Regions from separate parts of the Cytobacillus sp. FSL R7-0680 genome, predicted to be linked through region 1. Evidence: a T-box and tRNA genes for the amino acid it is inferred to sense, from the RefSeq annotation. Region 1 holds a T-box; the other holds one or more tRNA genes.
What was found. A T-box is a leader RNA that pairs with one kind of tRNA and senses whether it is charged. The one in region 1 lies ahead of metG (methionine--tRNA ligase), so its partner is inferred to be a tRNA-Met.
Positions count from the first base shown of each region.

Region 1 (14,450 bases):
GTATATACCTCGCTATCGTTTTAAGCGTATTAGTTCTCATCGGTTGTGAAAAGGGAGAGCCGATGGTGTTATTGAACGAGCCAATTAAAGCTATTCATTTTTCACCATCAAAAGGCGTGGGTGAAATAAATGAAACCATCCTTTTTTCTATCAAAGAAGATGCAGACATAAAAACAGTGGAAAAAGTCATTTTAACAGCTGTAAAAGAGCCAACAGTAATAAATGAAAGACTGCCAGATTATGATGTAATGGTTGAGTATAAAAAGGGTTTGCCTACTCATGCCATTCATTTATGGGTAGGAGAACAAGATGAACCTAGTATTCTCATGTATATGGTTAATGATGGGGAGACGTATTTGACCACAGGCGACATGACGAATGTGTTAAGGGAGATGCTTAAGAAATGATTATAAACGAACAAGAGCAAAAAATAATAGAATGGACCAGATTAAAGTTCGGCTTAGCTCATTATGATTTATGTCGTAGTAGTTACAGTCGCCGTGTAACACTTTTTAATGAAACAGTTTACCAATATTGTATGGAGTGGTTTCCTAAAGAGGCATGTATTGTTGAGGAAAATTTAAATCCTGAGGGAACGGCAGTAATTACGATCGATTTGCAAACAAATAAGGTAGAATCCGCTATTTTTGTGGAAGGGAAAACATATGCAGAGCATGGTGTTGTCTTTCATCAGCGAGATGTAGAAAGCATTATCAAATGGATAGAAGCGGAAACGAATTTAATATATGGTAGGCATTTTCAACTGGATTCTCATAAAGGGGACAAGTACGTTTTTAAAGAATGTTATAAAGGGATAGACATATCTCCACCTGGTTATATTGAACTGAAATTAAATAGTGAAGGGAAACTCGTTTTTTATAGTGTTTATGGGCAATTTCCAAAAGAAGAAGTAGTGAAAGAAGAGGAATATACACTGACCGTTGAGCAAGTAAAGAAAGCTGCCCAATCGCAAATCAAACTGATACATGATCCTTCCTTTGAAGAGGAAAAAATCCACGCTGTATATGCTGTAGAGGAAATTTATATAGCCAATGATCTTTCGAAAACATTTCCTTTTGAAGGTTTTACCGATAGATGTGGACGTATTGAATTGGAAGAGCTATTGGTTTGGTCGGAGCCGTTACAAAATAACTTCACTCGGAGTGAGTTGATGTTGATAGAAAATATCTCAGCAAAACAGGCATTCACGAATGAACCTAGTGCTGATACTGTACCGATTAATAAAAGTGAAGTAACTGCTTATATTGACGTCGTTCAAACGTTTTTAAGACAAGTATACCCAGAGTATTCAGGAGAATGGTTATTAACTTCTTTCAATCGCGATACTGGTTATATTCACGCAAATTTAAAAGGAAGTAAGAGCCACTCGTTTGTTTTCCAGCGGAAACTGAAAGTCTTTATCGATCCCCGTTCGCTCGAGGTGATTAATTATATAGACAACCAGTTATTAAGTGATCAATTTAAATCGTATGATGGCCCGGATGAGGTTGTCCTATCAAAAGAAAAAGCCTATGAAAAAATCAAGGAATTCATTGAGTTAAAACCTATTTATGTGTATGACTTTGATACACGAAAATATATTTTAAGTGCAATGATTGATAGTTTGTATGGGGTTGATGCCAATACCAGTGAGGTTTTCTTGTTGGCGGATAGGAAGTGATGGAGTGGTGGATTTAGTAACAAGATTGCGAGATCGGGGAGTAAAAGTAACCGAGATACCGAAATGGGGTCCTTATTTACAATATCGCTGGGAGCAGTCATTTGCTAGTCACTTGAATAAGAGTGAAGAAGAAGAGATTCATTTATATGATAAAGGGAGAATTTGTGGGTTTCTATGGCACGTTTTTAGTTATGAGACAGTCGCTTGTCTAGAAGGAGAACAGGCTAGAGGTAGGTTAGATCAAATGAAAAATATGTCTTGTTATATATTTTACGAGATGGAGGATGCTGCGTATATCATTGATCGGGTAACATCACTCAAGGCGATTGATTTCGAGAGAGAAAGTGATATTTATGTGGTGGATGTTGATTTTACTTGGACATATATAAGGACACATGAATCCCCATGGTACGGTCCTTATTTTTATCATCATAAAGAGGTTGAGAGAAGATGACTTATAAACTGGTATTCTTTGATGTGGATGGTACGATAACGAGTGAAAAAGATGGGAGTATACCACCAACAACTAAGGTAGCGATTAGAAGACTGATGGAGAAAGGTATACACGTTGTTGCGGCTACTGGTAGACCATTATCCATGTGTGAAGAGTTGCGGGAAATAGGAATAGAGACTTTTATAACAGCTAACGGATGGTACGCCAAGCATCAACAGACGGTCATACATAAGATTCCATTTAATAAAGAGAGATTAATAGACGTGATGAACTTTGCAGAAAAAATGAAACATGGTTTAACTTTTTATACTGAATCCCTTTATATGAATGGTGTCAAAGAAGAAGCTATTCTTACAGCACTTAATGAGACTTTATCTCTTGCTGATTATCCGAGTACACAGCCTGCTATTCTTGAGGAAGAGGTATATCTTTTATGTTTATTTGCGAATGATAGAGTAGTAGATATTTATCGGCAAACGTTTCCTTATTTAATGTTTAAGAGGTGGCACCCTTATATCTTAAATGTAGTTGAAAAAGAGGTATCTAAGTATGTAGCAATAAAAGAAGTATTAGCCTATTTCAATGTGTACCCCCATGAAACAATTGCTTTTGGCGATGGCGACAATGACATTGATATGGTGAAACTTGTTGGGCTAGGAATTGCGATGGGGAATGGTAGCCAAGGCGTTAAGACTGCTGCGGATTATGTGACTTCTAGGGCAAGTGAAGGAGGGATTTATGAGGCATTAATGAAGTTCAATATTTTATAAGAAGGAGGTTCGTTATGAAGGAGAATATATATGATCAAGCATCCTTTTTTGAAAAATATAGCCAAATGACACGATCGGTAAAAGGCTTAGAAGGAGCTGGAGAATGGCAAACATTAAAAGGTATGCTGCCGACCTTTCAGGATAAAACCGTCTTAGATTTAGGTTGTGGTTTCGGTTGGCATTGCCGATTCGCGGCAGAGCATGGAGCTAAATCAGTTGTGGGAGTAGACATTTCTGAAAAAATGATCTCGAAAGCAAAAACAATGTCACAAGACTTTGAAAATGTTACATATATTCGATCCACAATAGAGGATATGCAAATAAAGGAGAGGCATTATGATGTGATAGTAAGTTCGCTTGCCCTACACTATGTACCTGACTTTGAAGAAGTGGCTAATAATGTTCATAAGGGATTGGTAAAAGGAGGACAATTTATTTTTTCTGTAGAACATCCTATTTTTACAGCACAAGGTAGTCAAGATTGGTTCTATGATGCACAGCAAGAGGTTTCTCATTTTCCTGTCGACCATTATTTCTTTGAAGGAGAAAGACAAACAACCTTTTTGGAAGAAAAAGTAACGAAATACCATAAAACTTTGACTACTTATCTTGATGGCTTACTAAAGCAAGGTTTTCAAATCACAAGAGTAGTGGAACCAAAGCCACCAGAACATATGATGCATACAGAGGAAATGAAGAATGAAATGAGAAGACCCATGATGATCATTATTTCGGCGACTAAATACGAGTAGCTTAATATCAATGATGGTTGGTTGTTGAAGAAAGGAGTAGATGAATTGGTCGTTTCAAGAAATTATTCTCTTAACCAGTTTTATGAGATTCCGCCATATACGTACAATCCGGTAGCAGGAGCTTTATATATGGGGTTGAAATTATGACGGAGTTCCAACTTTGTCATAGAATAAAGGAACTCATGTCGGGATTTGATAAACCGTGGTTTATTGCGGGTGGTTGGGCGATTGATTTGCATATCGGTCAAAAGACTAGAGAACATAAAGATATTGAAAATCGCTGTATTTCGTCATGATCAAGCGCATGTAAAAAATCACCTTAAACAATGGAGGCTTCAGAAAGTGGTGAATGGTGAACTAGTTATTTGGGAAGGAGAAAACTTACAGCGACCGATTCATGAAATTCATTGCCAGAATGTGATAAATGGTACTTCTTTAGAGGTATTGTTGAATGAAATCCAACATAACGATTGGATCTTTAGAAGAGATGAGCGTATTCGTTATTCATTTGAAAAAATGAAGTCCGTACACATAGAAGATATTCCATATTTGAGCCCCGAAGTGGTGTTGTTATATAAAGCGAAAGATACGAGAGCGAAAGATCAAGAGGACTTTCTTCGAGTCGTCGATTTCCTATCTTCTGAAGAAAAGAAATGGCTACAAACGGCGATGCAATTACATATGCCACATCATAAGTGGTTAGAATTACTGTAAGATACTGAAATACACTTACTTAAATGGATCAGGAGGATACCTAGTGATGGATATAATGAATATGACAGTAACCTTAGCATTATTAGGCGGGCTATTGGCATTTTTCTCTCCGTGTACGCTACCGTTATATCCGACTTTTATCTCTTATATTACCGGGGTATCGGTAAATGACCTGAAACAAAAGCATGGTGCACAGTCGAAGGTAATCCTTCATGCGGTTGCGTTTTGTTTCGGATTAGCATCTTTAAACTATGTATTGGGTTTTTCTGCGAGTTTTCTTGGGGAGTTTTTTAGAGAATATAATGATCTCATTCGCATGTTTGGTGGGATTTTCCTTATTATGATGGGGATATTTTTAATGGGTCTTTTTCAGCCGAAACTTCTTATGAAGGAGATACGCCTCTTTAAATATAAACAAGCAGGAACTTTTTGAGTTCATACTTAGTAGGCGTCATTTTTGCTGCCGCTTGGACCCCATGTATTGGCCCCATCTTAGGTGCTATTATTTACGCTAGTTTGGCTCAACCACCAGAACAAACTTTTATCCATATTACAGCTTATTCGTTAGGATTTTCTATACCGTTTATTTTACTAGGTTTTGCTATTGAGAAGGTGCGATTCTTTCATAAATATTCGAGTCATTTGATGAAAATGGGTGGTTTCATTTTGATTATTATTGGGGTAATGGTCTATTTTGATCAAGTGTATGTCATCAACATTTGGGGAGCGAAGGCGGAATTCTTTTTGAAAGGGTTGTGGGGGATGATTACTAGTTAGCACAAAGGGGGAAAATTAGTTGAATCAGTTTAATATAAAGTGGCAAAACCCAATCATCCGTCTGTATATTTTAGGCATGCTACCTTTGATCGTGCTGTCTATCATATTTTTTAGTACTTTACCGAGTGAATTGTATTGGATCCCAAACAGTTTATTAATGATTGGTACAGTCGTTATGATTCTTACTAGTGCTATACTTTACAGAAAAAGTAAGTAAGAAGAGTTGAGTACAACTCCATAAAAAAGACATGAACAAATGTTTCTGGGAATTTGCTCATGTCATTTAAATTGGGTTTTCTCCTTTTATTTACCAATTAAAGACGGTTTTAAGAGTAAAGAGAATCAATGAGTACAAAAGGGAAGCCAATAAGAAAGTGGGCAGGTGGGCATAGTCTTCCTCCGGTAACTCTTTACTAATGACATTAAAGATCATTGCGCCTGAACTGAAAGCGATGATGGAGTGGACGAATAACCCTGTAGTAGGGCCCATTGATCCGGCAATTGCCCCTATAAGCGTAGCTATCGCAAATAGAAAGCGTCCGTATTGGTGGTGAATATCCTCGTTTTCTTTTCCAATATGATAGGATATGCCGATAAAGTGAAGACCGATGGCTAATCCATAAAATAAAGCTTCACCAGAGTGAACGTCAGATGAGAATACAATATAAGAAACCATAAATGTATAGATAGCGAAAAAAGTTGCTTGCACAAAATAGGCGGCGTTTTGGTTCATTTTTTGCGCTTTTGTAGATTTTGCGAATTTATACACACTATAGTAAACAATTAATCCGATTAACCCCAAGAAGTATAGTTCGGAATCGATCGCTAGTGTGCCACCTAACTTGTCTTGTTCTTCATGCATGGAAGGGAGAATATATACAAATACATAAGCGATCGCCACACCGCCGGAAAGTGAAAGTATTTTCTGCTCTTTCATTGGTAGCCATTTAATAATCCTTAGTGCAAAAAGTTGAATGAATATAAGAATAACGCCAATGATGATGGATTCAATGGTCATGGTGATTCCCCTCCTATTTCTCTACCCTTCTATATACCCAAAAATCATAAATGAGTCATCCTCCGCCAATTTTTATTTGTCTGGTTATTTAACCTGACGAGACGAGATAAAAGGCCAATAGTAGTAATAAGTAAGCTATGAGAGGGAAAAGAATAATCCATGGTCAGTGGTAGATGACGCCGCGTGCCTGCCCGATGAGCCCAGGCCTTTTATTGGTAATCGAAAGATAAATCGTCGGCAAATATTGTTTTCCCGTGCCGCCGAGAAATAGATAAAGACCCGTGATTTGGCCGAAATACACAACCAACAATGGTGAAAGTAAAAAAAGGAAGCATTAGCGAGTCACTCAGTCAGAAAATCCGCCACGAAAGCCGAGCAAATAGCATTAGCGAGTCACTCAGTCAGAAAATTCGTCACGAAAGCCGAGCAAATAGCATAGGCGAGTCATTCAGTTAGAAAATCCGCCACGAAAGCCGAGCAAATAGCATTAGCAAGTCATTCAGTCAGAAATCCCGCCACGAAAGCCGAGCAAATAGCATTAGCAAGTCATTCAACTAGAAAATCTGCCACGAAAGCCGAGCAAATTGCATTAGCAAGTCACTCAGCCAGAAAATCCGTCACGAAAGCCGAGCAAATAGTATTAGCGAGTCACTCAGTCAGAAAATCCGCCACGAAAGCCGAGCAAATAGCATTAGCAAGTCATTCAGACAGAAAACCAGTCACGAAAGCCGAGTAAATAGCATTAGCAAGTCACTCAGCCAGAAAATCCGCCACGAAAGCCGAGCAAATAGCATTAGCGAGTCATTCAGTCAGAAAATCAGCCACGAAAGCCGAGCAAATAGCATTAGCAAGTCATTCAGTCAGAAAATCCGTCACGAAAGCCGAGCAAATAGTATTAGCGAGTCACTCAGACAGAAAATCCACCACGAAAGCCGAGCAAATAGCATTAGCGAGTCATTCAGCCAGAAAATCAGCCACGAAAGCCGAGCAAATAGCATTAGCAAGTCATTCAACTAGAAAATCTGCCACGAAAGCCGAGCAAATAGCATTAGCAAGTCACTCAGCCAGAAAATCCGTCACGAAAGCCGAGCAAATAGTATTAGCGAGTCACTCAGTCAGAAAATCCGCCACGAAAGCCGAGCAAATAGCATTAGCGAGTCACTCAGCCAGAAAATCCGTCACGAAAGCCGAGCAAAACACATTTGCCTTTCACTTCTCCCATTGACTTTCAAAACCCAGTTGATTACAATTACATTTAAATATTTTCACTCCAAAAGCAATGAAGAGAAAAAGTAGAATGTGTCGTTTTTTAAGCAGAGAGCTTCGGTAGCTGAGAAGAAGCAAAAAGCAATCATTCAAAAATGGTCTCTGAGCTGTGTACTGAACATACTTGTTTATAAGTATAAGTAGGCTACACCGAGTTTTGGCACTCGTTATCAATGTCACAGTATAAAGGCCGATTGGGACTGGCGTACTTGATGAGGCAAGTAGGGTAACCTATTTGTAAAATAAGGTGGTAACGCGTGGTGTAAACCTCGCCCTTAGCTAGAAATAGCTATGGGGCGAGGTTTTTTGTTTGCAGTCATGTCTCAATCAATCAGGCTAACAATTTAGGGGGAATAGAAGATGAGTATTTTTATTGGTGGGGCGTGGGCTTATGCAAATGGATCTTTACATCTCGGTCATGTTTCAAGTTTGCTACCTGGAGACATTTTGGCAAGATATTATCGTTTAAAAGGAGAAAAAGTGCTATATGTTTCAGGCAGTGATTGTAATGGTACACCGATTACTGTGAAGGCAAGACAGGAGGGGGTAGAGCCGCAGGCGATAGCGGATCACTATCACCAAGAGTTTGTTGATTGCTTTACGCAATTAGGTTTTTCTTATGATATTTATACAAGAACAGATACAGCTCATCATCATCATGTAGTACAAGAAATATTTTTAGCGCTTTTAGAAAAAGGCTTGATCTACAAGCGAAAGGTAGAGCAAACCTATTGTGACCATTGTCAGCAGTTCTTGCCAGACCGCTATGTGGAAGGATTATGTCCAGTTTGCAATGAACCTGCCAGAGGTGATCAATGTGATCATTGTGCAACCATCTTAGAGCCCCTTGAACTTCATGAACGCAGCTGTAAAATTTGTGGTCACACACCGACGACAAGGGAGACAGAACATTTTTATTTTGCACTAAGGGACTTACAAGCTGATTTGGAGAAATATACACAACGGGCTGAGGTGCAACATTTATGGAGAGAGAATGCACTGCATTTAACGAAAAGGTATTTAGGTGAAGGCTTGCACGACAGAGCCATTTCTCGAGATCTACCAATCGGTGTCAGTGTCCCTGTTTCTGGTTATGAAGATAAAAAGGTGTATGTATGGATTGAGGCGGTTTCAGGCTATTATTCAGCAAGTAAAAAGTGGGCCGAAGAAAACAATCAGGATGATCATCATTTTTGGTCAAATGAAACAACCTCGTATTATGTGCACGGAAAAGATAATATCCCGTTCCACACGGTCATTTGGCCCGCCATTTTACAAGGAATAGGAATTGCGGCATTGCCGACAAGGGTGATTTCCAACGAATATGTTACTTTAGAAAAAAAGAAGTTATCGACGAGTAAAAATTGGGCTGTTTGGGTGCCTGATTTCTTAGAAAGATATGAACCAGATTCAATTCGCTACTTTCTTACGATTAATGCACCGGAGAATCGCGATGCCGATTTTTCTTGGAAAGAGTTTATCTATAGCCATAATAGCGAATTGCTCGGTGCATATGGGAATTTTGTGAATCGTACGTTGAAATTTATTGAAAAATCATTTGCCGGTGTCATTACAACGTCGGATATTGATGAAAAGATAAAAGGAGAAATAAACTGCTTATATCAAGAAGTTGGAAACCTCATCGAACAAGGAAGCATGAAGCAAGCACTAGAGAATATATTCGCCTATGTACGAAAATCTAATAAATATTTTGATGAGCAAAAGCCATGGCAACAATGGCATGAGGATCAAGGGACTTGTGAAAAAACGTTAGCTAATTGTGTTTATCTTCTTGCCAACCTCGCGCATTTACTTTCTCCTTTTTTACCGTTTTCAAGTGAAAAGGTATTTGAATTACTCAATGTCCAAGAGCGGAGATGGCAAGAGGTTGTTTTGAATGGTGTGACACTCACTGGACCAGTTGAACCATTGTTTGCGCGCATTGATGTAGAGAACATTGAAAAAGAATTAACGAGATTACAAGCACAATCACTTACCTAATAATCGCCGGAAGCAGGACTTTACTTAGCAAACAAAGAACCAATACTTGGGTGGTGAGGTGATGAGGTCAGAAACAGAATTGATTGCTACGATTATAGATTTTGCAAAAAACGAAGAGAGGATTTTTGCTGTTTATATGAACGGTTCCAGAACAAATATAAATGTCCCAAGAGACCAATTTCAAGATTATGATATTGTTTATGTCGTTGAAGATACCGAGCCTTTTATTAAAAATCAAAATTGGATCGCATCATTCGGCGAGTTGATTATGAAGCAAGAACCAGATAAAAATGATTTTGGTAAAGAAATAGTGCATGACTTCAAGAGTTATGGTTTTCTGATGCTATTTACAGACGGCAATCGCATCGATCTTCGCTTTCAAACAAAGGAAGTGATGCGAAAAGAATATGGGGAAGATAAACTGACTGTTCCTTTATTAGATAAAGGTGAGTACTTGCCCATTATTCCTCCTCCGACAGATGTCGATTACCACGTGCAAACACCGAGTGAAGGTGAATATGATGCTTATACAAATAACTTCTGGTGGTGTCTACAAAATGTGGCGAAAGGCATTTGGCGAGATGAATGGCCATATGCTCAAGCAATGTTTAACTCTGACATAAGAGACGCATTAAACAAAATGGTCGATTGGTGGATCGGTATTCAATATGATTTTCGTATTTCTACTGGTAAGTTAGGAAAATATTATAAGTGTTATCTCCCTCCTTCCTATTGGGAGATGTACAGAAAAACTTATAGTGATGGAGATGAGGAAAATATGTGGGAAGCAGTTATGACCACATGCGAATTGTTTCGTGCGTTAGCTCAAGAAGTGGCTAATCACCTTCGATTCTCTTATCCTATCAATGATGATCGCCGCATGTTGGCGTATTTGGAGGGGGTTAGGCAATTACCGAAAGCGTGAAGGAGATAGGCTACTTAAAGAATGAGAGGAAAAAGCGGAAAAAGGGATTGAAGACCTTTCGTATAAGGGTAAAGAATTGTACGACTTAAAAGCAAAGGGATGGATTCACACAATGAATATTCTTTCCTATTCTTATAAAAAACGGGGAGCGATTGAATTTACTTTCGATGCTTTTCCCCATTCAAAAGTAGTCTTTCACCCAATTAAAACGTATTATTTCATTCGCACTGTGCGCTGGAATGTGGCGGATCCTGTTGTGACAAGAAGAGATTTAGAGAGAATGGAAATGGTAGCTAACTTAGAGATGGGTACACTTGAACATTATAAAAAAAGAAAAGGTTATAAACCACTAACACTATAAATGTAAGCCAGTAAGGAGGAAGCTGATGCCATCTTATCAACCTAAATTACCTTTAACAGCGGATGAAAGGTCTAGACTACGAGAGGCAAGATTGAAGATCAGCCAAATACATATACTTGGGATAAAAGAAATTAGTCAGCATTTAAATATATCAGATGAAAGGGCACGGAAGATTAAGGGATGGGCAGACTTCCAATTGGTGCCCTCAATTGGTTTTGAATTAGCGGATAAACTTGTTCGATATCTGCAAATCTATCGTTTAGAAGATATAAAGAATGAAAACCCTGGACAACTATTTGATCTGCTGGAAAAGGAAATGGGTGTGAGAACGGATGGCTGTGTGGAAGATCAAATCCGATGTGTCATTCATTTTGCTAACAATAAGCAAATGTCTAAAAAATGGTTTGACTTCACGGAGGAGAGGAAGGCGTATCGCATAACAAATGGCTTTCCATCAGATCGACCAGAGAAATCGTGGAGGGACTAGGAGAAGTTGGCTATTGTGATTCAAGAGAGTAGCTTATTGCAAAGTCCGCTCTCCATCAAAAGTCGTAAGTAAGATACAGCTTTTATCGGTCGTGATGAGTTCTCTTTTGTATAAAAATATAATTAGATAAAGGAGGACTGATGATGCAATGATAGAAGGCTTATATGAAGCTCATTTACCAGTCAAAAATTTAGATGATGCGATTGAATTTTATACGAATCTAGGGTTACAGGTGGCATTAAGGGATGAAGAGACAGTATTTCTCTGGATTGAAAAGGATAAAAGTTGGTTAGGTCTATGGCAAGGTGAAGAGTACAAGTTGCCTTATCATCCTTCTGTTAGACATGTTGCCTTTCGCGTTTCCTATGAAGATTTAAAGCGGTCATTAAATTGGTTAGAAACAAAGGGAATTGAAGCAGTGCCATTTGGCAACAGAAAGTCGGTGGCTCCATTTATTCGATCACATCAAAGTAATGCGTCAGTTTATTTTAAAGACCCGGACGGCAATAGTTTAGAGTTGATGTGTACGGTGGATACACCAGAGGAGTTGCAGAAAGTTTGCAAAAAGTGGTCTATCACTGAATGGGAAGAATCTTTGAAGGGACTTAAGCTACAAGATATATATAAATAGAGTAATTTTACGAAAAAATGTTGCTTCATATATCATTTTTTCGTTTTTTTTTTGCCTTGTAAGAGTTGAGCGGTAATATGGTTACATTTAGAAAATGCCAAAGAGATAAAGTGATAAAAATAGGTTACTTGTCCACACGAAAATGATCTCTTCTTAATAAACTATCAGGATAAAGATTAAATTCTTGTGGAAAGGAGTGTTACATTTGGCTGATTGTAATAGAAATGCTTTAGGGACATGTTCCGATGCAGGTGGCTATAATACTACTGCAAGTGGTGTGGCTTCGCATGCGGAAGGTAGTACAACAGAAGCTGTTGGCACAGCGTCTCATGCGGAGGGCTATAATAGTATAGCAACTGGTGAGACATCACATGCCGAGGGTTATGCATCAACAGCAACAGGTGCAGCTTCTCACGTGGAAGGATCAAGTACTAATGCGACGGAGGTCGCCGCACATAGTGAAGGGTTTAATACACTAGCGAGTGGGCAAGCCTCCCATGCGGAGGGGAATTCGACGGAAGCTTTAGGCACAGCATCCCATGTGGAAGGCTTTGGGAATACAGCGATTGCTGATAGCTCACATGCAGAAGGTTATGGAACAACAACAGAAGGAATTGGTTCACATGCAGAAGGGGCTCAATCGAATGCAGGTGGAGTCGCTGCACATGCAGAAGGCTTTAGTACAACTGCAAACGGTGATGGGTCTCATTCTGAGGGGAATTCTACGAATGCATTAGGGACAGCCTCCCATGCGGAGGGTTTTGAAAGTTTGGCCATCGGTGGAGTATCACACGCTGAGGGACATGGGACTGAAGCAAGTGGATATGCCTCTCATGCCGAGGGGATTAATACTTCGGCAATTGGAAATGAGGCACATGCTGAAGGAACAAATACGTCGGCGGTTGGAGATAATAGTCATGCCGAGGGTTATGCAACAACAGCTAGTGGAGAAACCTCTCATGCCGAAGGTTCTGAAACAAGTGCAAGTGGAGATGTTTCGCATGCAGAAGGTTCAGAATCAACAGCAAGTGGGGGTGCTTCGCATGCAGAAGGGTTAGGTACAACCGCGAGTGGAGATGCCTCTCATGCGGAAGGAGATGGTACGTTAGCTTCTGGTAGTGCTGCACATGCCGAGGGTTTATCTACTTCTGCTACCGCTATCGCTTCGCATGCAGAAGGTGGTTCAACAAATGCAACAGCTTATGGTGCTCATGCGGAGGGCATTCAAACAACTGCCTCCAATTCTGGCGCACATGCCGAGGGTTTTCTAAGTGTAGCAAGTAACTTTGGTACTCATGCCGAAGGGTACAATACTCAAGCGATAGGATCTTACTCTCATGCCGAAGGGGGGAGTACACAGGCACAAGGTGTGTATACTCATGCGGAAGGATATTTAACCGTTGCAAGTGGAGATGCGGCTCATGCGGAAGGTACTTCAACAGTTGCTTCTGGTACTTGGTCTCATGCGGAGGGTGATGGATCAGAGGCATCTGGCTACGCATCGCATGCAGAAGGAAATTCCACAATTGCTTCAGGCACTTTTGCACATGCCCAAGGTCAGAGTACTGTGGCAGCGGGCACTGCTTCCCATGCTGAGGGCTACTTATCTAGTACAACACTTGATGCCCCTTATGCACATGCAGAAGGATTAGGTACAATTGCCAGCGGAAATGCTTCTCATGCGGAAGGAACAGAAAATACCGCAAGTGGTTTTTCAGCACACGCAGAAGGGGGTTCAGATGGTGCAAACTTACCTGCACCTAACACTGCAAGCGGCAATAGTTCCCATGTTGAAGGATTTAACAATGTGGCGAGTGGATTAGCAAGTCATGCAGAAGGCACAGATACGATCGCTTCAGGTGATTACTCTCATGCGGAGGGACTTGGAACAAGTACAAATGATCAAGCCGGCGCGCATATTATAGGTAGATACGGTGATGCCGAAGAACCTTTTTCATGGTTTATTGGCAACGGTACAGCTGCAGACACAAGAAGCCTCGGTGCTAAATGGTTAGCTAGTAATGGCGAAATGTATATTGATGGAGCCACATACAATACTGGTGGGGCAGATATAGCAGAGATGTTTGAAAGTATAGATGGCTTGGCAATTGATCCAGGATACTTTGTTACATTAGAAGGAGATAAGATGCGAAAGGCAACTGCATCTGATAGCTATATTCTTGGTGTAACAAGTGCTACTCCAAGTTTATTAGGTAATAGTGCAAGCTTGAATTGGCAGGGGAAATATGAATTAGATGAATGGGGACGTAGAATATACACCCATATTGAAGTACCTTTGCCAGCTACAAAAAATGGAGAAACTCGCTCATCGTTTACAGAAACCAAACCGATCATTAGTACGAAATGGGATCCATCGCAATCTTATGTTTCAAGACAAGATAGACAAGAGTGGTCTGCAGTAGGGTTATTGGGACAATTAAGAGTAAGAGATGATGGTAGTTGTCAAGTGAATGGCTATTGTTTACCAAATAATGAAGGAATAGCAACTACTTCACAGCAAGGGTATCGCGTGATTAAAAGAACGGCCGCTAATCAAGTCATTATTATGATAAAAGGCAATGAAAGTGAAATAATCGAGCTTTCTAACCGATA
Region 1 covers NZ_JBBPAO010000001.1:3,769,140-3,783,589, forward strand. The annotation lists gene MKY26_RS18870 (hypothetical protein) at 1-407, shown strand, start outside; gene MKY26_RS18875 (hypothetical protein) at 404-1,681, shown strand; gene MKY26_RS18880 (DUF4275 family protein) at 1,686-2,135, shown strand; gene MKY26_RS18885 (Cof-type HAD-IIB family hydrolase) at 2,132-2,905, shown strand; gene MKY26_RS18890 (class I SAM-dependent methyltransferase) at 2,920-3,657, shown strand; gene MKY26_RS18895 (hypothetical protein) at 3,682-3,804, shown strand; gene MKY26_RS18900 (nucleotidyltransferase domain-containing protein) at 3,801-3,953, shown strand; gene MKY26_RS18905 (hypothetical protein) at 4,000-4,371, shown strand; gene MKY26_RS18910 (cytochrome c biogenesis CcdA family protein) at 4,418-4,804, shown strand; gene MKY26_RS18915 (cytochrome c biogenesis CcdA family protein) at 4,801-5,148, shown strand; gene MKY26_RS18920 (hypothetical protein) at 5,168-5,365, shown strand; gene MKY26_RS18925 (hypothetical protein) at 5,456-6,166, opposite strand; T-box leader at 7,437-7,712, shown strand; gene metG (methionine--tRNA ligase) at 7,793-9,433, shown strand; gene MKY26_RS18935 (aminoglycoside 6-adenylyltransferase) at 9,495-10,358, shown strand; gene MKY26_RS18940 (hypothetical protein) at 10,471-10,719, shown strand; gene MKY26_RS18945 (helix-hairpin-helix domain-containing protein) at 10,745-11,206, shown strand; gene MKY26_RS18950 (VOC family protein) at 11,355-11,837, shown strand; gene MKY26_RS18955 (peptidase G2 autoproteolytic cleavage domain-containing protein) at 12,043-14,450, shown strand, end outside.

Region 2 (14,450 bases), 1.1 Mb from region 1:
GCTTCTCAGCGCCGATGGTAGTTAGGGGCTGTCCCCTTGTGAGAGTAGGACGCTGCCGGGCAAACTACCCCAATTTTTGGGGTTATTTTTTGGCCCCTTGGTCAAGCGGTTAAGACACCGCCCTTTCACGGCGGTAACACGGGTTCGAATCCCGTAGGGGTCACCATTTTGGAGGATTAGCTCAGCTGGGAGAGCATCTGCCTTACAAGCAGAGGGTCGGCGGTTCGATCCCGTCATCCTCCACCATTTTTGTGTTTATTTGCCGGCCTAGCTCAATTGGTAGAGCAACTGACTTGTAATCAGTAGGTTGGGGGTTCAAGTCCTCTGGCCGGCACCACTCGTCCTTTGTACGAGCCATTAGCTCAGTTGGTAGAGCATCTGACTTTTAATCAGAGGGTCGAAGGTTCGAGTCCTTCATGGCTCACCATTTATATTTGCGGGTGTGGCGGAATTGGCAGACGCACCAGACTTAGGATCTGGCGCCGCAAGGCGTGGGGGTTCGACTCCCTTCACCCGCATTAGTATTTTATAATGGATATTTGCGGAAGTAGTTCAGTGGTAGAACATCACCTTGCCAAGGTGAGGGTCGCGGGTTCGAATCCCGTCTTCCGCTCCATATGCGCCCGTAGCTCAATTGGATAGAGCGTTTGACTACGGATCAAAAGGTTAGGGGTTCGACTCCTCTCGGGCGCGTTTTATTTCGGGAAGTAGCTCAGCTTGGTAGAGCACTTGGTTTGGGACCAAGGGGTCGCAGGTTCGAATCCTGTCTTCCCGACCACGAATACTTTTTAGGGGCCTTAGCTCAGCTGGGAGAGCGCCTGCTTTGCACGCAGGAGGTCAGCGGTTCGATCCCGCTAGGCTCCACCAATTTAATTTTTAACAATATATTTTATGGCGGTGTAGCTCAGCTGGCTAGAGCGTACGGTTCATACCCGTGAGGTCGGGGGTTCGATCCCCTCCGCCGCTATTGCTTTTTTATTAATGGAGGAATACCCAAGTCTGGCTGAAGGGATCGGTCTTGAAAACCGACAGGGGTGTTAAAGCCCGCGGGGGTTCGAATCCCTCTTCCTCCGCCATTAATATTTATTATCGCGGGGTGGAGCAGTCCGGTAGCTCGTCGGGCTCATAACCCGAAGGTCGCAGGTTCAAATCCTGCCCCCGCAATCTGGTCCGGTAGTTCAGTTGGTTAGAATGCCTGCCTGTCACGCAGGAGGTCGCGGGTTCGAGTCCCGTCCGGACCGCCATTTACATATTTATTATTTTGGCTCAGTAGCTCAGTCGGTAGAGCAAAGGACTGAAAATCCTTGTGTCGGCGGTTCGATTCCGTCCTGAGCCACCATTTAGTCTTTTTTGGAGGGGTAGCGAAGTGGCTAAACGCGGCGGACTGTAAATCCGCTCCTTCGGGTTCGGCAGTTCGAATCTGCCCCCCTCCACCATCTAGGGGTATAGTTTAATGGTAAAACGAAGGTCTCCAAAACCTTTGATGTGGGTTCGATTCCTACTACCCCTGCCAATTATGGCGGTTGTGGCGAAGTGGTTAACGCATCGGATTGTGGTTCCGACATTCGTGGGTTCGATTCCCATCAGCCGCCCCATTTTTAAACATTTTATTGGGCTATAGCCAAGTGGTAAGGCAACGGATTTTGATTCCGTCATTCGTAGGTTCGAACCCTACTAGCCCAGTTATGGCAGCATAGCCAAGTGGTAAGGCAGAGGTCTGCAAAACCTTTATCCCCGGTTCAAATCCGGGTGTTGCCTTTATGCCGGTGTGGCGGAATTGGCAGACGCGCACGACTCAAAATCGTGTTCCTTCGGGAGTGTCGGTTCGACCCCGACCACCGGTATGTTGAAGTTCTTAAATGCGGGTGTAGTTTAGTGGTAAAACCTCAGCCTTCCAAGCTGATGATGAGGGTTCGATTCCCTTCACCCGCTTAAATAGGGGCCTATAGCTCAGCTGGTTAGAGCGCACGCCTGATAAGCGTGAGGTCGATGGTTCGAGTCCATTTAGGCCCACCATTTATATTATTCCGCAGTAGCTCAGTGGTAGAGCATTCGGCTGTTAACCGAACGGTCGTAGGTTCGAATCCTACCTGCGGAGCCATACATATTTTAGTTTGCGCCTTTAGCTCAGCTGGATAGAGCAACAGCCTTCTAAGCTGTGGGTCAGAGGTTCGAATCCTCTAAGGCGCGTCAAAGCTCTTAAATCTTCTATAAGGTTTATGAGCTTTTTTGTATGATTAATTTTAAATTAAGCTTCTAGGCATCTAGTTGAAAGCTTTGTAGATAAGTACAAAAAAAAAGCTTCCATGAATGGAAGCTAAAAAGGGGGATTTACACTTGTAATAGAAGTTTCTCCAAATAAATCTTTTTTTATACCTATATTTTCTTTATTTTACATATTTCTCTCATTAACAAATTATTTCACTTTTCTAACACATATTATTAGTAATATAGATGAGAAAGATTAGATGTTTAAGAAAGAGGGGCTTTTTATGAAGAAGTGGATATCAACCTTTTCTGTAATTATGATTATTTTTCTTGCTGCTTGTGGAAATGCAGAGAATGATGCAAACTCTAGTGGTGGGGAAGGATCAGTTCCTGCTGCAATCGATGCCAGTATCTCGATACCAAGTCAGATTAAAAGGAACGAAGAAGTACGCTTGGAAGTTACTGTTACTCAGGGAGACGAGTCTGTGGAAGATGCAGATGAAGTAAAATTTGAATTGTGGGAAGATGGGAAAAAGGATAATGGTGAATTAATAGAAGCAGAACACGAGAATGATGGCAAGTACGTTGCATCCTATACATTTGAAAAAGATGCTATCTATCATATTCAGTCACATGTCACCGCAAGAAGTATGCACACTATGCCTAAAGTTAAAGTGGCGGTAGGCAGTGCTGAAATAGATAACGAAGAAGAAAATCAAGGCCACAGCGCACATGAGCATGATGGAAATGTAGCGATACATATAAGTCCTACTGCTGATATTAAGACGAATGAGGAAACTCCATTTGATATTCATATTACTAAAGAAGAACAAGGACTTGAAGAGGCAAATGTGAGGTTAGAAATCGTTCAGTCAATTGATGATCATCAGGTGGCATGGGTAGATGCAGTAGAGGAAACTAGTGGGATGTATACAGCAACACATGCATTTACTGATAATGGAACATACAAGATTGTCGTTCATGTAGAAAATGATGAAGGATTACATGAACATAGTGAATTTGAGGTCATAGTAAATTAACAGTAGAAAAAAGATATTTGCATATGCAAATATCTTTTTTATCTTATTTAATAATGTACTTTTGTTTTCATGTTACGCAAGTGAAGTTGCCTTTAATATTGATGAATTTTATACTAATCATAATCAAACTTTCACACTATAAAGAAGAAGCCCTTTATAATAGAAGTAAGTAATTGAAATCAGGAGAGAATAACAAATGACAAATACTCATTTATTTTTTAATACAAGCATTGGTAAACAGAAACCTAATAGTATAAGGAATAAAGAACAAGTGTGTCCGTTCTGTCAGAGAGAACAATTGACGAAGATTATTGCGGAGGATGGTCCAATCATTTGGTTGGAGAATAAATATCCCGTATTAGAAAATGCTCATCAAACGGTCTTAATCGAGACAGATCAGTGTGACACGGAACTTTCACAGTATGATGACAACCATTTAGTCAGATTGATTACATTTGGTTTAGACAATTGGTTAAGTATGGAGAAAAGTGATAAATATAAATCTGTGATTTTTTTCAAGAATCATGGTCCTCATTCAGGTGGAAGCATTGCTCATCCTCATATGCAAATTGTAGGTTTATATGATGTCGTATATCAAAATAAGGTGCAGGCTGACGATTTTGTAGGAGAGTTAATTGATCAACATGGTGATACTGAATTTTCTTTATCTAATAAACCACGTATTGGTTTTTATGAATTTAATGTTAAATTAGGACAGAAAAAGGATATCGCAGCGTTTGCTAAATATATTCAAATGGCAACCAAATATATTTTGAGGGATTTTCCTTTTACATGTAACAGCTATAATCTATTCTTTTACCATTTCGAGAATGAAATATTTGCAAAAATTGTCCCTCGATATGTAACAAGCCCTCTTTTTATCGGATATTTCTTGCCACAAGTACCTAATAACATCATGTGGATGGTGAAGGATATTCAAAGTAAATATGTACAATTATAATATGCATTTTTTCTTTGTTACAAAAAAGAAATATACGTAGCTGTTGTGATTTTCATCTAAAAAAAATATAATGAAGTATTGTACACAGATTATTTTTAATGAAGAGCCTTTGTTTCATAAGGAGATTGATTAATGACTTCTAAACGAACGACAACATCGAGAATTGATTATACTTTAGTTCTTATTTTATTTTTATTGTTTTTAGTGAGCTGTATTTCTATATATAGTGCACAAACGACTGAACAATACGGTGAGAATTTTTTACTAAAACAAATTGTATGGTATGTAGTGGGAATAGGGATTATATTAGCAGTCATTACATTAGATGCTGAACAATTAAAGAAAATTTCTTGGTATGCTTACGGTTTTGGACTATTGCTACTTGGGTTTCTTGTTGTCGCACCTGAAAGTATTGCTCCTGTAATTAATGGAGCGAAATCATGGATACGGCTGCCTGGTCTTGGACAAATACAGCCTGCTGAGTTAGTAAAGGTTTTTCTCATATTAGCTTTAGCCAGGGTCATCGATGACCATCATCAAAAGACACAATTAAAAACTGTGAAAACAGATTTTTTCCTATTATTTAAAATGCTAATTGTTACTGGGTTCCCTTTGTTACTCATCATGCAACAACCAGATTTGGGGACTTCCTTGGTAATTTTAGCGATTTTGCTCGGAATGGTTTTTATCTCAGGTATCACTTGGAAAATACTTGCGCCTATTGTAAGTGTAGGTGTAACTTTAGTTGTTGGTATTTTTTATTTTGTATTGTGGCATCCAGAGTTGTTGGAGAAATATTTGGGAGTAAAGGAATACCAATTGGGGCGAATTTATTCTTGGATCGATCCTTATAATTATCAAAGTTCTACAGGTTTTCAACTAACGCGCTCCTTACTTGCAATCGGTTCTGGTGAGACAACAGGAAAGGGCTACGGCACAAGAGAAGTTTACTTACCAGAAAGTCACACAGATTTTATTTTTAGTATCATAGGAGAAGAGTTCGGTTTTATTGGGGCAAGTGTGGTTGTTAGTTTATTTTTCTTATTGATTTATCATTTGACTAAAATAGGTATTAGTACGAGAACGCCATTCTATACATATGTTTGTGTAGGGGTAATTAGTTTAATAACTTTCCATGTCTTTCAAAATATCGGAATGACAATTGGTGTTTTACCGATTACAGGAATCCCACTACCGTTCATTAGTTATGGAGGAAGCTCACTAATGGGCAATATGCTCGCTATGGGGCTAATTTTTTCAATTGGATTTCATAGTAAACGGTACATGTTTTCCAGATCTTCGTAGGAAAAAGAAACCCGAGAATTTTAAATTCTCGGGTTAATGCTGTTAGATAGATGCACCAGTATCCAGTATAATTACCTTCGCATCAACTTTAATGTTTAAGTCAGGATATCCCTTTTTCCATTCTTTATAATCAAAATTGCGTATTTTTGTGCTATAAACCTTACCTATTCCGATTGGATCGGCATTATCTTCTTGAAATGACTGAATAAGCGCTGAACATTCATTTTTTATTTTCTTATTGATAAAATTCGTTATCTCTTTTATTTTTTTATCATCCAAATTATTTCCTGAATATTCTTTTATATTACCTTGGACCTTAATTTTAATGGTGATGTTTGTTGGATCCTTTTTATCTAATTTATATTTATGGTTGGAATGTATACTTTTAATAGCCACTTTTTGACCATCCGGCAAGTCGATAGAGAAATCACCTCTACTATAACGATCAACGAGTAATTTAAAATAAAATAATTTATCACTAGGAAGAATTTTATATGCAGCATGATCTTTGAATAATGATATGCCGGCTAGTTCTATTTCTTGCTCATTGATTTTTTTGATATGTGGTAAGAAGATATCCTTCCCTTCTTGATAAAAATCTCTCATAAATAAGGTTAAGTTCGTTTTAGGTAAATCTCCATAGTCAATATTGTGTTCAATTAAGTCAGAAATAAAAGTTCCATTCCCTTGAGGGCCATATTCACCTGTTAAAATTTCCTCCGTACTACTATCAGTGGTTGCAAAGTAGATTCGTTTTCCAATTGAAGCATCTCGTTGATAGGCGTCCACATAAACAGTTAATCCACGTTCGGCAATGGCAATATTATATAATGTAAGCCTTAAACCACCGACTACAATTGGATTGGGTGATTGCCGGTTTGCTTTATACAGTGTCTCTCTCCTGAGATCACCGGTTGTTGTAACAGTTTTGTTCTCTACACTCATTTCTTTGTTGAATACTTCCATAAGAAAGGTTGTCTTTAACAAATGCTCATCACTCGTATCAGGGTCAAAGCCAGTTGCGACTGCGATATTGAGTTCATCTATTATTCTTTTTTGTACACATCCAGTAAGTATAAACAGGCAGCAAATGATACATATCCATTTTTTCATGTTTTCTTCACCTTCTTTATAATGAGGGATAAACAGTACAAAAAGGGAATATAAACAAATACAAAAGCAACAGACACCAGTTCAACCACTTGATTAAACCTTTCAATATCTAAGCCCTTCTCAAAAAAAGTAACGATAATAACAGAGATGACTGAAATCAGTATGGAACCTTTTCTTTGCTTTAATTTAGTGGCTCTTTTAAGTAACCTTGAAGCAATCCAAAGGGAGAGACATATATTCGGTAGTAGTATTAAACACCAATTGGCAACCCCAATATACTCAAAGCGTTCAACAAATGGAAATTGCACCATTTGCCACATAGAAAGTGTAGCCCAAATCGTATTTTCTAATTGCTTTTTTGAGAAATAAGCAAAAGCAATTATCGCTAATATCGTATAAAAAATTGTCGTGGTGGCTACTCCGATATGTGCCCATTTTTTCGATTTCTGCGGTTGGTTAATAAAAGGATAGATAAATAAAATTGCTTCAAATCCAACAGAAGTTAGTGACATATGATAGGAAGCTTGTAATAATTCGGTGATTTTATGTTGCCAAATCGGTAATAAGTGGGTGAAGTCAGCGTACTTTAGCGTAAAGGTGAATGTGAATACTAAATAGGCTGGTAAAATGGTTCCAAAAAAACAAACACCCACAACTGTCCTAAGTCCACCGTATACAATATATATTGATAGAAGTAAGAACAATACCGAAAACGCAAAATTATTTATATCTGGAAACATCCATATTTGAATAACTTCGATAAAATTCAATATAAAGGAAAGAAGGTAAGTGATATAAAATAAAACAAAGGCGAAGCTTGCCACTTTACTAATGAATCGCCCAAAAAGAAATTCATGAACGGTAATAATATCTCCATTAACCATTTCACATAATTTGTACATCATCCATAATACAATATGAATATAAACACCTAAAATGAGAATGGAAATCCATGCATCATATCCAGCATAGTCGGCAATAATTCTTTGATATCCTAGAATGCCAATGCCAATTTGCATAGCGATCATCACATAAAAAACGAGATAGGGAGATATTTTTAAGTTATTGGGAATCGTTTGGCTTTGCATATTCATCACCTCTATTAAGGCTAGGGTTATTCATCAATGTCTTTTGGGTTTTCAGCTTTCTTCTTATTGAATCGTTTTGGTTTTTGCGTTCTTAAAACATGTGGACGCCTGTACATTTTTTGTAATGGTGCGCGAATAAGTGTATCCTTCATATCTGCTAATCTAAGCGGGTATATTGGCGCCAAAAAAGGTCTTCCTAGTGAGGTCAGGCGTAATAAGTGGGCAATGAGAATACAGAAACAAAAAAGAATTCCTAATACACCCCAAAATTGTGCAAACAGAAGAAAGGGAAATCGTAAAACCCTAATGGTATTACCCATTTTATAAACAGGTGTTGTAAAGGAACCTAATGCACCTAATGCGACAAAGATTAACAGTACGTTACTAGTAAGACCGGCTTCAACTGATGCTGTACCAATAACAATACCCCCTACGATACCAATAGTTTGACCGACTTTAGTAGGGAGCCGTGCCCCCGCCTCACGCAATAATTCAATCGTTAGCTCAAGGAATAATGCTTCGAGAATCGGGGGGAGCGGAATGGTTCTTCTTGATGTTACTAATAACCCTAATAAGTCTGGTGGTATGAGCTCGTATTGATATGTCATAGCTGCAACGTAAATCGGTGTAACCAATACTGAAAAGACAACAGCAAAAAATCGCACTAAGCGAAAAAATGTAGCGACAATCCAATTGAGAAAATAGTCTTCGAAAGCGCTAAAAAATTCAATTAACGTCGTGGGCGCTATTAACACATGTGGTGAACCATCAACGATTATGGCGATTTTTCCTTCAGCAAGAATAGCTGCTACTCGATCAGGCCTCTCAGTGTCCAGCAATTGTGGAAATAGGGAATTGGAATTATCACTTAATAATTCAACAATATTTGAACTATCAGAAATCGTGTCAATCTCAATATTTTTTATACGTTGTTTCACAGTATCAACATTGTCTTTATTAGTAATTCCTTCTATATGTAAGACAGCTACTTTTGTTTTCGAAAGTTTTCCAACAGTATATTCTTGTGAAATTAATTCTTTAATAGGTAATCTTTTTCTAATCAAGTTTAAGTTTTGACCAATAGCCTCAACAAACGCTTCCTTAGGTCCAATTACAGAAAACTCAATTTCAGGTTGAGTGAGAGAACGGACAATTTCTTTCTGAGCGGCAATAAATCCAAAACGATTTTTATCAGAATCTAGTGTGACAAGTACATATCCATTTAATAACTTTTGTTCTATATCGCTTGGATTTTTTAAAATATGAATATCTGCTATGGGAACTATTCTATGCAAATCTTCCAGTGATTCAAATTTTTTTGTTAAAAGCGCTGGTAAAGCACTTTCCTGAATAATTTGTTCATCTACTAAAGTCGCATAAAAATGAAAACCAAACCGTTCATTCGTTTTTTCATTAAAATAATAGGTAGACTGAAAATCAGTTGACTGCTTTAATAAAGATTTCCAACCATCATCTTTGATTTTTTTAAACTTATCCCATATGCTCAAAGGTATCACCGTCAATCAGAAGTATTAAATGCATCTAATTAATATTGTTACCAAATTTGGTTGTGTTATGAATGAGGATTAAAAAATGGTAAAGGAGCGATAAAAGTTGGCTCATGATTTGGATCAGAAGATAGAAGCAATGGTAGAAAAATACACGGAATTGTTATTAGGAGAAAGTGACGAAACATTAAAAGGAGAAGTAAAATCATGGATTATCTATTCATTCATTGCTAAACAGATGCCACCTTTAGTAAAACATTGGAATCAATTGTACCCTGAAGGGAAGCAAGAAATGATGGAGCTAATTACAAAGATTAAAGATTTAAATGAAAAACAGCGGCAACAAAAGCCTGATGATAATAAAAAAAAATAAAAAAATAAGAACAGATGATGATTGTTGGTCAACATCTGTTCCTGTTTTATTCCTTTTAACTTAGCTATTGGATGTTACCGTTTGTTCCATAGGGAAATTGTGTAGAGTAACCTTGGAATTGTTGGTAAGATTGTTGCAGATTTTGTTGATCTGCTGCATCAAGACTGTACCAACCTCTTTCAAACATGAGGTTATAAAGATGACGTTGTTCATTCTTTGTTTCAGTAAAAATACGCATAAAATCTTCATAAAGTGTTTGATTACTAACTTCATTTAAATAAATGCTATAAGAATCACTCATGTACTTTTCCATTGCGAGTAGGTCGTTTGTAAAATCACGATCATTCATTTGTGGTGTTTTGGCTATCTGTTTTTCAGGATTTTGTACTTTTTTTGAATTAGTCAACTGAGTTTCCTCCTTATTGCATATTATTAAACGGTTGTGTCGTATTAAGATGTTTCAAAACCTGCTCATAATGGCGTTGATGCATTTGTCCACATTGTTCAAAAACAGTTTTTAAAGCAGGGTCTTGACAATGTTCCGCATAGAAATGAGCTTTTTTCATTGCTAATAAATTCCAAGAAAGAATGTCATTAAAGTAAAGTGCATCTTTTGTTGATACCATAACTGGGGGTTGTTGCATAATTCCTTGTTGATTCGAGAAGTTTGTATTTTGTTGTTGCATCCCAATACCTCCATTTTGATGATTTTCTTCTAAAATAGTTTGTCAATTGCTGAAAAATTTATGCAGAAAGAAAAAAGTGAAAAAGAAATAAAAAATCTATAAGGAAAATGATTGATTAAATTTTGCAAATATTTTATTATTATAAGTATCAAAGGAATTTCCAAAATTTTTTACAGAAAAAATGAATGAGCATTCATTCAAAATCGAAGGAGGAAGAACAGTTGACCAAACAGATTAGAAAGGCTGCTGTTTTAGGCTCAGGTGTTATGGGCTCTGGAATAGCCGCACATTTAGCGAATATTGGTATACCAACACTTTTATTAGATATTGTTCCTCGCGAATTAAGTAAAGAAGAAGAGGTAAAGGGGATTACCCTTAAGGATAAACAGTTCAAAAATAAAATTGCCGAAAGTGGTAAGCAAAAACTATTAAAGCAAAAACCTGCACCGTTAACAGCGAAGAAAAATATTCATCTTATTGAGGCCGGTAACTTCGATGATGATATGGAGCGCTTGAAAGAAGTGGATTGGATTATTGAGGTGGTGGTAGAAAATCTCAGTGTGAAAAAAGACGTGTTTGCCCAAGTAGACAAATATCGTCGTCCTGGAACAATTGTCAGTTCTAATACATCTGGTATTTCCATCGAAGCAATGGCTGAAGGACGTTCTGAAGACTTTAAGAAGCATTTCCTAGGCACTCATTTCTTCAATCCACCACGTTACTTAAAACTATTGGAAGTGATTCCAACTAAGGAAACATCTCCTGAAGTACTTTCTTTTATGCAAACTTTTGGTGAGGATGTTTTAGGAAAAGGTGTTGTTATCGCAAAAGATACGCCGAATTTTATTGCCAATAGAATCGGCACATATGGTCTCCTTGTAACAGTACAAGAAATGTTAAAGGGTGGATTTACTGTTGGTGAAGTAGATTCAATTACGGGACCACTTATTGGTAGACCGAAAAGTGCGACTTTCCGTACATTGGACGTTGTCGGTTTAGATACGTTTGCCCATGTAGCTAAAAATGTTTATGACCAAGTAGAAGGTGAAGAAAAACAAGTATTCGATGTACCAGATTTTATTAATAAGATGTTAGACAAAGGCTGGTTAGGCAGTAAGACAGGACAAGGTTTTTTCTTAAAACAGGGGAAAGAAATTTTAGAGTTAAATCCTAAAACCTTGGAATACGGTCCTCGTAAAAAGTTGAAAACGGCAGCGGTAGAAATAGCTAAACAACAAAAAGGGACAGCAAACAAAATGAAAGCGCTTGTATACGCAGATGATCGCGCTGGAGAATTATTATGGAAGGTGTTATCACCAGCATTAGTTTATTCTGCGCAACTCCTAGGGGAAATTGCCGATGATATTCAATCCATTGATGATGCAATGAAATGGGGATTTGGTTGGAATATGGGCCCATTTGAAACATGGGATGCCATTGGTTTGGAACAATCAGTTAACAAAATGAAAGCGGAAGGATTAGACATTCCAGAATGGGTTGAGAAAATGATCGCTGATGGGCATACACAGTTCTATAAGGAAGAGAACGCGACAACTTATGTGTATGAAAATGGTGAGTATCAGCCGATTAAGTTAAATGCAAAAGTAATAAACTTAAAGCAATTAAAACAAAAACAAGGTGTGATTAAGAAAAATACTGGAGCAAGCTTAATCGACTTAGGCGATGGCGTCGCTATCTTAGAGTTCCATTCAAAGAGTAATGCGATTGGTTTAGACATTATTCAAATGATTAATTTCGCTATTGATGAAGTAGAGAAAAATTATAAAGGTCTTGTTATCTCCAATCAAGGAAAGAACTTCTGTGTCGGTGCAAATATCGGAATGATGTTAATGGAAGCTCAAGATGATAATTACTTCGAATTAGATATGGTTATCAAACAATTCCAAAATGCGATGACGAAAATCAAGTATAGTGCAAAACCAGTCGTAGTGGCCCCATTCGGTATGACACTTGGCGGAGGAGCGGAAGTAGCTTTAAGTGCGGCACATGTTCAAGCATCAAGTGAAACTTATATGGGCTTGGTGGAAGCAGGAGTTGGATTAATTCCAGGTGGTGCAGGGAACAAGTCACTATATTTGAAACATTTAGCAAGCATGCCTAAAGGAGTTCAGTTTGATCTACAGAACGTGGCCAATAAAGTCTTTGAAACAATTGCGATGGCAAAGGTATCTACATCAGGAGAAGAGGCGAGAGAAAATAACTTTTTGAATGCTTCGGATGCAATTAGTGTGAATGGAGATCACCTCATTTATGATGCTAAACAAGCGGTATTAGCATTGGCAAATGCAGGTTACCTTCCACCAGCAAAAGTGAAATTCCCAGTAGTTGGTGAAACAGGGTATGCCGCATTACTTTTAGGTGCTAATTCTATGCATTTATCTGGTTATATTTCAGAACATGATTTGAAAATCGCCAAAGCACTGGCATATGTCATTGCTGGGGGCAAAGTGCCTTTTGGTACAGAAGTGGATGAGCAATATATGTTAGACCTTGAAAGAGAAGCATTTTTAAAACTTATTGCAGAGCCAAAATCTCAACAACGAATGCAACACATGCTCTTAAAGGGTAAACCACTCCGTAACTAATTATAGATTGCTAGAGAGAATAAAAGATACCGAGAGTAGAAGGAGAGGGAAAAAGCAATGAAAGAAGCTGTAATTGTTGCAGGTGCTAGAACACCTGTCGGTAAAGCAAAAAAAGGCTCACTTGCCACTGTACGGCCAGATGATTTAGGTGCACTTGTTGTAAAAGAAACGTTGAAACGAGCTGGAAATTATGAAGGTAGTATAGATGATTTAATTATTGGTTGTGCCATGCCAGAAGCAGAGCAAGGTTTGAATATGGCCAGAAATATCGGTGCATTAGCTGGGCTTCCAGACTCGGTACCAGCAATCACAGTCAATCGCTATTGCTCATCAGGGTTGCAATCAATCGCTTATGGTGCCGAAAAAATCATGCTTGGTCACGCAGATACAGTGATCGCCGGTGGAGCTGAATCCATGAGTCTTGTACCTATGATGGGTCATGTTGTCCGTCCTAATTTAACTTTAGCCGAGACAGCTCCTGAATATTATATGAGTATGGGGCATACAGCAGAGCAAGTTGCTGGGAAATACGGCATTTCAAGAGAAGAACAAGATGCATTCGCTGTGCGTAGTCATCAAAAAGCAGCGAAAGCAATAAGTGAAGGTAAATTTGCTGATGAAATTACTCCGGTTGATGTAACACTCCGTCAAATTGGATCGGATAATAAAGTGAAAGAACGCACCTTCCAGTTTTTACAAGATGAAGGTGTACGGAGCGATTCAACAGTTGCAACTTTAGGGAAACTGAGACCAGCTTTTAATGTGAAAGGCTCAGTCACAGCGGGGAATTCATCACAAACAAGTGATGGTGCAGCAGCTGTAATGATTATGGACAGAGAGAAAGCAGATGCACAAGGACTGCAGCCTTTAGTGAAGTTTCGTTCTTTTGCTGTCGGAGGCGTGCCGCCAGAGGTTATGGGGATTGGGCCAATTGTAGCAATTCCTAAAGCTTTAAAACTAGCGGGGTTAGAGCTATCAGATGTCGGATTATTCGAACTAAATGAAGCTTTTGCTTCTCAATCCATTCAAGTCATTAGAGAATTAGGGTTGGATGAAGAAAAAGTGAATGTTAACGGGGGAGCTATTGCTTTAGGGCATCCACTTGGGTGTACTGGGGCTAAGCTAACACTATCATTAATTCATGAAATGAAGCGTAGAAACGAGCAATTTGGTGTTGTAACGATGTGCATTGGTGGCGGAATGGGTGCCGCAGGTGTGTTTGAACTTCTTTAAAAACGACTAAGTTCGTTTTTTAAACCAATAGTGTTATAGAGTGGAAGACACTCGACTCCTGCGGTTAATAGATCAAAGAAATCTGAGCCCTGAAAAAAGTGAGTGTCTGATGCGCAATGAACCGAAGTGAAAGTTCTATTTAACTACCTTTGAAAAAACAATGTTAACAAAAACTGCAAAAAGCATAAAGAATGAAGATGGAGGATGATGAACGTGTCAAATCAAACTGAAAAATTTATTAAAGGTGGAAGCTTTTTAATTGAAGATATTTCTTATGAAAATATGTACACACCAGAGGATTTTAGCGAAGAACAAATCATGATTGCGAA
Region 2 covers NZ_JBBPAO010000001.1:2,700,332-2,714,781, reverse strand. The annotation lists rRNA gene rrf (5S ribosomal RNA) at 1-61, shown strand, start outside; tRNA gene MKY26_RS13630 (tRNA-Glu) at 92-166, shown strand; tRNA gene MKY26_RS13625 (tRNA-Val) at 171-246, shown strand; tRNA gene MKY26_RS13620 (tRNA-Thr) at 262-337, shown strand; tRNA gene MKY26_RS13615 (tRNA-Lys) at 352-427, shown strand; tRNA gene MKY26_RS13610 (tRNA-Leu) at 437-518, shown strand; tRNA gene MKY26_RS13605 (tRNA-Gly) at 542-616, shown strand; tRNA gene MKY26_RS13600 (tRNA-Arg) at 620-693, shown strand; tRNA gene MKY26_RS13595 (tRNA-Pro) at 702-778, shown strand; tRNA gene MKY26_RS13590 (tRNA-Ala) at 792-867, shown strand; tRNA gene MKY26_RS13585 (tRNA-Met) at 894-967, shown strand; tRNA gene MKY26_RS13580 (tRNA-Ser) at 984-1,076, shown strand; tRNA gene MKY26_RS13575 (tRNA-Met) at 1,091-1,164, shown strand; tRNA gene MKY26_RS13570 (tRNA-Asp) at 1,168-1,244, shown strand; tRNA gene MKY26_RS13565 (tRNA-Phe) at 1,264-1,339, shown strand; tRNA gene MKY26_RS13560 (tRNA-Tyr) at 1,353-1,436, shown strand; tRNA gene MKY26_RS13555 (tRNA-Trp) at 1,440-1,513, shown strand; tRNA gene MKY26_RS13550 (tRNA-His) at 1,520-1,595, shown strand; tRNA gene MKY26_RS13545 (tRNA-Gln) at 1,612-1,683, shown strand; tRNA gene MKY26_RS13540 (tRNA-Cys) at 1,688-1,758, shown strand; tRNA gene MKY26_RS13535 (tRNA-Leu) at 1,763-1,844, shown strand; tRNA gene MKY26_RS13530 (tRNA-Gly) at 1,862-1,932, shown strand; tRNA gene MKY26_RS13525 (tRNA-Ile) at 1,940-2,016, shown strand; tRNA gene MKY26_RS13520 (tRNA-Asn) at 2,027-2,101, shown strand; tRNA gene MKY26_RS13515 (tRNA-Arg) at 2,117-2,190, shown strand; gene MKY26_RS13510 (FixH family protein) at 2,493-3,248, shown strand; gene MKY26_RS13505 (DUF4931 domain-containing protein) at 3,445-4,209, shown strand; gene rodA (rod shape-determining protein RodA) at 4,342-5,514, shown strand; gene MKY26_RS13495 (Ger(x)C family spore germination protein) at 5,557-6,627, opposite strand; gene MKY26_RS13490 (GerAB/ArcD/ProY family transporter) at 6,624-7,715, opposite strand; gene MKY26_RS13485 (spore germination protein) at 7,742-9,223, opposite strand; gene MKY26_RS13480 (DUF2573 family protein) at 9,330-9,596, shown strand; gene MKY26_RS13475 (spore coat protein) at 9,661-9,945, opposite strand; gene MKY26_RS13470 (hypothetical protein) at 10,016-10,282, opposite strand; gene MKY26_RS13465 (3-hydroxyacyl-CoA dehydrogenase/enoyl-CoA hydratase family protein) at 10,504-12,888, shown strand; gene MKY26_RS13460 (acetyl-CoA C-acetyltransferase) at 12,946-14,121, shown strand; gene MKY26_RS13455 (acyl-CoA dehydrogenase family protein) at 14,335-14,450, shown strand, end outside.
Region 2: it has a tRNA-Met gene. The T-box ahead of metG (methionine--tRNA ligase) is inferred to sense a tRNA for this amino acid. The anticodon was not compared.